2 regions of the Bradyrhizobium sp. USDA 4510 genome follow, and region 1 is predicted to be linked to the other one. Evidence: riboswitches for the same ligand, from Rfam matches in the RefSeq annotation. Region 1 holds a riboswitch; the other holds the start of a gene.

The links. A riboswitch is a leader RNA that binds a small molecule or an ion and turns the genes downstream of it on or off. The one in region 1 is predicted to bind glycine.
Region 2: linked by a shared signal. The riboswitch ahead of ACVMDN_RS21560 (D-amino acid dehydrogenase) and the one ahead of gcvT (glycine cleavage system aminomethyltransferase GcvT) in region 1 are both predicted to bind glycine.

The regions. Positions count from the first base shown of each region.
Region 1 is NZ_JBSSBT010000001.1:4,818,727-4,823,412, reverse strand. It holds gene gcvP (aminomethyl-transferring glycine dehydrogenase) at 1-1,538, opposite strand, end outside; gene gcvH (glycine cleavage system protein GcvH) at 1,562-1,927, opposite strand; gene gcvT (glycine cleavage system aminomethyltransferase GcvT) at 1,947-3,092, opposite strand; glycine riboswitch at 3,233-3,321, opposite strand; gene alaS (alanine--tRNA ligase) at 3,524-4,686, shown strand, end outside.
Region 2 is NZ_JBSSBT010000001.1:4,649,745-4,654,430, forward strand. It holds gene ACVMDN_RS21550 (ABC transporter substrate-binding protein) at 1-1,351, opposite strand, end outside; gene ACVMDN_RS21555 (M20/M25/M40 family metallo-hydrolase) at 1,617-2,747, shown strand; glycine riboswitch at 2,840-2,946, shown strand; glycine riboswitch at 2,950-3,064, shown strand; gene ACVMDN_RS21560 (D-amino acid dehydrogenase) at 3,130-4,488, shown strand; gene ACVMDN_RS21565 (ABC transporter permease) at 4,649-4,686, shown strand, end outside.

The sequences.
Region 1 (4,686 bases):
GTGGCGTTGAGCTTCATCGTGCAGGAGCCGAGCGGGATCATCGCGCGGTCGAGCGCGAGGTCACGATCGCTGAGCTTGCGCATGTAGCGCAGCAGCTCGGTCTCGGAACGATGCGTATTGAACACCGGATGGCTGAGGAAGGCGCTGGTGCGCCGCAGCTCCTTCGGCAGCGCCTCGTGCGCGCCGGCCTCGATCTCGGCATAGCTGAGCTTGCCGCCGAACACGCGCCACACCGCCTCGACCGTCTCCGGCGTCGAGGTCTCGTCGAGCGCGATGCCGAGCGTGGTCGCGCCGACGCGAAGGTTGATCTGTTCCGCCTGCGCGCGGGTGACGAGCTCGATCTGCTTGCTACCTGCCTCGACGGTCACGGTATCGAAGAACGCTTCGCTGGTCGGCGCAAAGCCGAGCTTGCGCAGGCCGGCCGCAAGCACGGTGGCGCGACGATGCACGCTGCGTGCGATATGGGTCAGGCCCTCGGGACCGTGATAGACCGCATACATCGAGGCGATCACGGCGAGCAGCACCTGCGCGGTGCAGATGTTCGAGGTCGCCTTCTCGCGGCGGATATGCTGCTCGCGGGTCTGCAGCGCGAGGCGATAGGCGGGCTGGCCACGCGAATCCACCGAGAGGCCGACGATGCGGCCGGGCAGCGAGCGCTTCAGCGTGTCGCGCACCGCCATATAGGCGGCGTGTGGTCCGCCATACCCCATCGGCACGCCGAACCGCTGCGCCGAACCGATCGCGATGTCGGCGCCGAGCTCGCCGGGCGAGGCGAGCAGCGTCAGCGACAGCAGGTCCGCCGCGACGATCGCAAGCGCGCCCTTGGCGCGCAGCGACGCGATGGCAGGCTTGAGGTCGCGTACTGCGCCCGACGTTCCCGGATATTGCAGCAGCGCGCCGAGCACATCGGCGTTGTCGAGCTCGGTCAGGGGATCGCCGACCACCAGCGCCCAGCCCAGCGGCGCGGCGCGCGTGCGCATCACCGCCAGCGTCTGCGGATGCACCTCCTTGTCGACGAAGAACACCTTTGCCTTGACCTGCGAGTGGCGCTCGGCGAGCGCCATCGCTTCCGCCGCGGCGGTCGCCTCGTCGAGCAGCGAGGCGTTGGCGACGTCGAGCCCGGTGAGATCGCAGATCATGGTCTGGAAATTGAACAGGGCCTCGAGCCGGCCCTGGCTGATCTCCGGCTGGTACGGCGTATAGGCGGTGTACCAGGCCGGGTTCTCCAGAATGTTGCGCTGGATCACCGCGGGCAGGATGGTGCCCGAATAGCCCTGGCCGATCAGCGAGGTGAACACCTGGTTCTGCGCGGCGAGCTCGCTCATATGCGCGAGCGCCTCGGTCTCGCTCAGCGCCCGGCCGAGATCGAGCGGCGCCTTCTGCCGGATCGACGCCGGCAGCGTCTCGTTCATCAGCGCCTGCAGGCTCGCGGCGCCGACCGTCTCCAGCATCGCGTTGACGTCGCGCGGCGACGGTCCGATGTGGCGGCGGACGAAATCGGTGGCGGCTTCGTTGATCGGCTTGAAGGGCGCGTTCATGACGTGATCCTCGGAGTGATCCTTTAGGCGGTGTGCGCGGCGTAGGCGGCCTCGTCCATCAGGCCGCCGAGCTCGCCCTTGTCGGCAATCTTCAGCTTGAAGAACCAGGCCTTGCCGCCGGCGTCGGAATTGACCAGCGCGGGCTCGGCGGCGAGCGCGTCGTTGACCTCGACCACCTCGCCGGAGATCGGCGCGTAAACGTCGGAGGCGGCCTTGACGGATTCGACGACAGCGGCGGCCTCGGCCTTCTTCAGGCTGCGGCCGACCTTGGGCAGTTCGACGAACACGACGTCGCCGAGCTGCGACTGCGCATAGTCGGTGATCCCGATCGTGGCGACGTCGCCCTCGATGCGGAGCCATTCGTGGTCGGACGTGTACAGCGTCGTCATGGGGTCGATCCTTTGGCGTTCAGCGTTTGTAGGTATTGGGGACGAAGGGCGTAGCGGCGACTTTCAGCGGCAGCCGCTGGCCGCGCACTTCGGCGAAAACGGTGGTGCCGACGGCGGAAAGGGCCGTGGGCAGGTAGCCCATCGCAACCGGCGCATTGAGGCTCGGGCCGAAGCCGCCCGAGGTCACCTTGCCGATCTGCTCGGTCGAGCCGGCATCGGCGAACAGCGCGGCGCCTTCGCGCACCGGTGCGCGGCCGTCAGGCTTCAGGCCGACCCGTCGGCGCGCAGCGCCATCTGCGAATTGCGCGAGAATTTTGTCGGCGCCGGGGAAGCCGCCGGCGCGGGCGCCGCCGCTGCGGCGAACCTTCTGCACCGACCATTCCAGCGCGCCTTCGACCGGTGTCGTCGTGGTGTCGATGTCATGGCCATAGAGGCACAGCCCGGCTTCGAGCCGCAGGCTGTCGCGCGCGCCGAGCCCGATCGGCAACACGTCGGGATTGTCGAGCAGCGCGGTGACCAGGGCTTCCACCTTGTCCGCGGGCACGGAAATCTCAAAGCCGTCCTCGCCGGTATAGCCGGAGCGCGAGACGAAGCAGTCGACGTCGCCGACGCGGCGCGGACCGGCATCCATGAATTTCATCGAACCGACATCTGCACAAAGTTTCGCCAGCGCCGATTCGGCTTTAGGGCCCTGCAGCGCGATCAGCGCGCGGTCGGCCAGCGAGATGATCTCGCAGGCGTCGGAGAGATTCGCGCGCAGATGCGCCTCGTCCTCGGCCTTGCAAGCGGCGTTGACCACCAGGAACAGGTGATCGCCGAAATTCGCCACCATCAGGTCGTCGAGCAGGCCACCGTCATTGTTGGTGAATTGCGCGTAGCGCTGCCGTCCCGGCGCGATGCCGACGATGTCCTGCGGCACCAGTTTTTCCAGTGCGAGCGCGGCATCCGCGACCTTGCCGGATTTGGCCTTCAGCACGAGCTGGCCCATGTGCGACACATCGAACAGGCCGGCTTCCTTGCGGGTGTGCAGGTGCTCCTTCAGCACGCCAGCCGCGTATTGCACCGGCATGTCATAGCCGGCGAACGGCACCATCTTGGCGCCTCGCGCAAGGTGCAGCGCGTGCAGCGGGGTCTGTTTCAGCGGGGAGGTTTCGCGCGCAAGCATCACAGGGCCTCGCGGTTCCCGCCGGGGACCTATTTCCCCTTGAGAAACCTGCAGAAAGCCCCATCTGTCGCTGTGCCTGAGAGTATTATCCCGTCGGCGGACGCATCGGGGCGAACCCCAGCGTCTCTTTCCAGATGTCAGACGTCACGCGGTCCTTTTGCCTGAGAGTTTCCGGGGCGGTTGCTCCTTCGGCGCCGGCGGTAAGGCCGGTCTCTCCCGACGTGACTAGGTATAGGTAGGTAGAAAACACGGCGCCACCAAGACTGTCAACGCAGCTGCAGCAACTATCCAATGGGCTTTGTGCTGCCGCGGCAAGCCCATGATCCGCCTGCACAGTTTCTGGACACCGCAGCTGGCAATGTCTAAAAGCGTTCGGCCGGAAAATGACGCCTTTTTGCGGCTGGCCGGCCACTTTTTCCGATTGGATGAACATGAGCAGCGTCAACGACATCAGGTCGACATTTCTGAACTACTTCAAGGCGAACGGGCACGAGATCGTGGCCTCGTCGCCGCTGGTGCCGCGCAACGACCCGACCTTGATGTTCAACAATGCCGGCATGGTGCAGTTCAAGAACGTCTTCACCGGGATCGAGAAGCGTCCCTATCAGCGTGCCACCACGGCGCAGAAATGCGTGCGCGCCGGCGGCAAGCACAACGACCTCGACAATGTCGGCTACACCGCGCGCCATCTCACCTTCTTCGAGATGCTCGGCAACTTCTCGTTCGGCGATTACTTCAAGGAGCGCGCGATCGAGCTGGCCTGGAACCTGATCACGAAGGAGTTCGGGCTGAAGAAGGACAAGCTGCTCGTCACCGTCTACCACGACGACGACGAGGCGGCGGGCCACTGGAAGAAGATCGCCGGCTTCTCGGATGACCGCATCATACGGATCGCGACCTCGGACAATTTCTGGGCGATGGGCGATACCGGCCCGTGCGGGCCGTGCTCCGAAATCTTCATCGATCGCGGCGAGCACATCTGGGGCGGTCCGCCGGGCACGCCTGAGGAGGACGGCGACCGCTTCCTGGAGTTCTGGAACCTGGTGTTCATGCAGTACGAGCAGGTGACGAAGGAGGAGCGCGTGGCGCTGCCGCGTCCCTCGATCGATACCGGCATGGGCCTGGAGCGCATGGCGTCGATCTTGCAGGGCGTCGAAAGCGTGTTCGAGAGCGACCTGTTCCGCAACCTGATCGATGCGGCATCGTCGGCGCTCGGCCATGGGCCGAACGCGCGGAACGTGGCGTCGTACCGGGTGATCGCGGACCATCTGCGTTCGTCGGCTTTCCTGATCGCCGATGGCGTGCTGCCGTCGAACGAGGGCCGCGGCTATGTGCTGCGCCGGATCATGCGCCGCGCGATGCGCCATGCGCAGCTGCTCGGCGCGAGCGAGCCGCTGATGCATCGGCTGGTCTGGGCGCTGGTCCGCGAGATGGGCCAGGCTTATCCGGACTTAGTGCGCGCTGAGAAGCTGATCGAGGAGACGCTGCGGCTGGAAGAGACGCGGTTCCGCAAGACCCTGGTGCGCGGATTGTCGCTGCTCGACGAGAAGAGCGCCGGCCTCAAGAAGGGCGACATGTTCGACGGCGACACCGC
Region 2 (4,686 bases), 170 kb from region 1:
CGTTGACGATCGGGTCGGAGACGTCGGCCGCGACCCAGTTGGTGAAGAACATGTTCCAGCCGCCTTCCTTCGGCGGCTTCTGGCTGGCGCGGCGGGTCACCACGGTCTGCCAGTCGGTGGCCTGCAGGTCGACCTTGAAGCCGGCCTCGCGCAACTGCTGCGCAGCCACGACCGGTTGGGCTTTCAACGTCGTGACGTCGCCCGGCGCCATGATCACCACGGGGGTGCCGTCATAGCCGGATGCGGCAAGCGCCTTCTTGGCTTCCGCCAGGCCGTTGCCCTTCACCAGCGTTTCGGCCCCGACGTCGGTCTCGAGCGGCGTGCCGCAGACGAAGAAGGCGCCGCAGATCCTCTGGTACTTGGCGTTGCCGACCAGCGCGTCGAGCACGTCCTTCTGGTTCATCGCCAGGAACGCAGCCCGGCGCACCTTCGGATTGTCGAACGGCGGATAGAGGAAGTTCATGCGTCCGAGGGTCTGGAAGCCGAACTTGTTCAGGACGTCGATCTTGAGATCCGGATTGGCTTCGAGCACCGGTAGCATGTCGAACGGAAGGTTCTCCATGAAATCGATGTCGCCGGATTGCAACGCGTTCACCGCGGTCTGCGCATCGGCCATCGTGACCCACTCGACACGGTCGACCTTGACCACCTTGCCGCCCGCGGTCCAACTCGCAGGCTCCTTGCGCGGCACGTAGTCCTTGTTCTTCTCATAGACCGCCTTCACGCCCGGCTGGAATTCCGCCTGCACGAATTTGAACGGTCCGGAGCCGATCTGTTCCGGGATCGGCTTGTCCGGCGGCGTCTCGGCCAGACGCTTCGGCATCATGAACGGCACGCGCGATGACGGCTTGCCGATCGATTCCAGCACGAGGCCGTAGGGTTCCTTCAGCTTCAGCGTGATGGTCTTGGCGTCGGTCGCCTCCAGGCTCGCGACGAAGTCCATCAGCTTCTGGCCCATGCCGTCGACCTTGCCCCAACGCTGCAGCGAGGCGACGCAGTCTTCCGCGGTGACCGGCGCGCCGTCGTGCCACTTCAGACCGTCGCGCAGCGTGAACGTGTAGGTCAGCTTGTCGTCGGAAACCTTCCAGTCCGCCATCTGCGGCTGGATCTTGAAATTGGAATCCGTCGCCAGCAGCGTGTCATAGATCATGTAGCCATGATCGCGGGTGATGTAGGCCGTGGTCATGATCGGATCGATGACGCGCAGATCCGAGTGCATCACCGCGGTGATGGTCTTGCCCGCGGCCATCGCCTGCGGCGCGAATGACAATTCCTGCGGCGCGAACGACAGCGCGAGCGCCGTCAACGCGGCCGCTAGCGTGCGGTGTTTCCAACGCGAGATAGGGAACATGCAATCTCTCCTGACGTGTAACTGGTCAAAGCCGGCTTATTCGTTATGCATGTGGTTCGTTATTTAGGCGAACTAACATGCTGTATGGCTTGTGAAATTGAGACTTGCACCAAGCGCCAAGCGCGTCAATCGGTTTCAGGTCGCATCGGACGTACACAAACGAATGAGGCCGCGCGCCAGATTTTGGCTTTACAAAATCGTCGGCTGAGATTTTCGTAACGCGCGCGCGATGCCGGCGCCGTCAGAACAACAAGAGAGAACAACGATGAACCCCGCCAATCTCCCCTTTGATTCCGAAACGATGCTGCAGGGCCTGCGCAGCTGGGTGGAATGCGAAAGCCCGACCTGGGACGCCGCCGCGGTCGAACGCATGCTCGATCTCGCCGCCCGCGAGATGGCGATCATGGGTGCGACGATCGAGCGCATCGCCGGACGCCAGGGCTTCGCGGGCTGCGTCCGCGCCCGTTTCCCCCATCCGAAACAAGGCCAGCCCGGCATCCTGATCGCCGGCCATCTGGACACCGTTCACCCCGTCGGCACGATCGAAAAGCTGAAGTGGCGGCGCGAAGGCAACAAGTGCTTCGGGCCGGGCATCTTCGACATGAAGGGCGGCAACTACCTGTCGATCGAGGCGATCAGGCAATTGGCGCGCGCCTCCTTCACGACTCCGCTGCCGATCACCGTGCTGTTCACCCCCGACGAAGAGGTCGGCACGCCGTCGACGCGCGACATCATCGAGGCGGAAGCCGCGCGCAACAAATATGTGCTGGTGCCGGAGCCCGGCCGTCCGAACAACGGCGTCGTCACCGGCCGTTATGCGATCGCGCGCTTCAACCTGGAAGCCACCGGCAAGCCCAGCCATGCCGGCGCAACGCTGTCTTCCGGTCGCTCCGCGATCCGCGAGATGGCGCGGCAGATCATCGCCATCGACGGCATGACCACCGAGGACTGCACCTTCTCGGTCGGCATCGTGCATGGCGGCCAGTGGGTCAATTGCGTCGCGACGACCTGTACCGGCGAAGCGCTCAGCATGGCCAAGCGCCAGGCCGATCTCGACCGTGGCGTCGAGCGCATGCTGGCACTGTCGGGCACCGCCAACGACGTGACCTTCAAGGTGACGCGCGGCGTCACCCGCCCGGTGTGGGAGCCCGATGCGGGCACCATGGCGCTCTATGAAAAGGCAAAAGGCCTTGCTGCAGCGATGGGTCTCGATCTGCCGCACGGCAGCGCCGGCGGCGGCTCGGACGGCAACTTCACCGGCGCGATGGGCATCCCCACGCTCGACGGCCTCGGCGTTCGCGGCGCCGATGCACATACGCTCAACGAGCACATCGAGGTCGACAGCCTCGCCGAACGCGGCCGCCTGATGGCGGCACTGCTGGCGACGCTGGACTGACATCGATTTGCACTGCACAACACGTTGGCACTGCCGGATCGAAATTTAGCCTTGTCCATTTTTAAGGCTTCGCCTACGGTCCGGCCGTCCAACGCGACGATGCGGGAGAGATCGAACCGACAACAATCGTGTTGTTGGCTTCGGCGCCGACGGAGCAACCGCCCCGGAAACTCTCAGGCAAAAGGACTGTATCGTCAGGACGATCTGGAGAGAGACGAACATGGCCGCACATCAAGGGCCATGACGTCCACCGAAGGGGATAGTTCGCTTCTGGCCACAGCCCGATGCGGATCAAGCTCTCAGGTACCGTGACAGATGGGGCGCCGATGCCGGTTTCACCGGCGGTTCGGCGACTCTAACCCACGGGAGCCTGACAACTATCATGCCACACATCGCGATCATCGGCGCCGGCATCACCGGCGTAACGACGGCCTATGCCCTGCTTGAACGCGGCTACAAGGTGACTGTCCTCGACAGGCATCGCTACGCCGCGATGGAAACCTCGTTCGCCAATGGCGGACAACTCTCCGCCAGCAACGCCGAGGTGTGGAACAGCGCCGCGACCATCCTCAAGGGGCTGCGCTGGATGCTGAGAAGCGACGCGCCGCTGCTGATGAACCCGAAGCCGAGCTGGCACAAATATTCCTGGATCGGCGAGTTCGTAGGCCACATCACGCGCTATCGCGGCAACACCATCGAGACCACGAAGCTCGCCATCGAAGCGCGCAAGCATCTGTTCTCGATCGCAGAGCGCGAAAACATCGCCTTCGATCTCGAACGCCGCGGCATCCTGCACGTCTATCACGACAGGGCCGGCTTCGAAGCCGGCCTCAAGGTCAACGCGCTGCTGCAGCAAGGCGGGCTCGACCGCCGGCCGGTGACCCCGGACGAGATCCGCGTCATCGAACCCGCGCTGCAGACAACCTGCTATGGCGGCTTCTTCACGCCGTCGGACGCGACCGGCGATATTCACAAATTCACGCGTGGGCTTGCCGACGCCTGCATCCGCCGTGGCGCGAGGTTCGTCCATGAAGCCGACGTCGACACGATCGCACACGGCGATGACGGCTTCCGCATCGGCTGGAACGAAGCTGCTTCACATGATGCTGCGGTCGCGACGCGCCAGCAGCTGCAGGCGGACGGGATCGTGATTTGCGCCGGCGTGGCGAGCCGCCACTTCGCCAGCCTGCTCAACGACCGCGTCAATGTCTATCCGGTGAAGGGCTATTCGATCACGGTGCAGCTCGATGCGCCGCAAAGCCGGAATGCGGCCCCAACCGTCAGCCTGCTCGATGAAGCTGCGAAGATCGTCACCAGCCGGCTCGGCGCCGACCGCTTCCGCGTCGCCGGCACCGCCGAGTTCAACGGCTTCAACCGCGACATTCGCGCCGATCGCATTCAACCGCTGGTGGACTGGGTGCGGCATCATTTCCCGGAGATCGACACGTCGAAAGTCGTGCCATGGGCGGGCTTGCGCCCGATGATGCCGAACATGATGCCGGTGGTTCGCGCCGGACGGATTCCGGGCGTGTTCTACAATACGGGCCACGGTCATCTTGGCTGGACACTGTCGGCGGCGACGGCGCAGATGGTGGCCCAGGCGATCGACGATTGGCGCGACCTCGACACGCCGCCGATGGCGCCGACGTTCGGTGCCGGGCTCGACGTGCCCGCCGACGCGCGCAAAGCTAAAATCAATCCACCTTCCAGTGGACTGCTTCAAACTTCACCGGAGGAATAATCGCGGCCAACAGGACTGATTAGCTGCACCGCAAAATCCGCAGCACCGATGGCATGGGACTTGCTCAAGTTCTACCGTGAGTCTGCTACCATCTGTGCTACGGTCTGGTGTGCAACGGTCCCGCTGGGGACTTCATCGACCACAACCCAACGGATCAAATTTGCTCGGATATCTGCTTCGCCGCATCCTCGCCGCCAT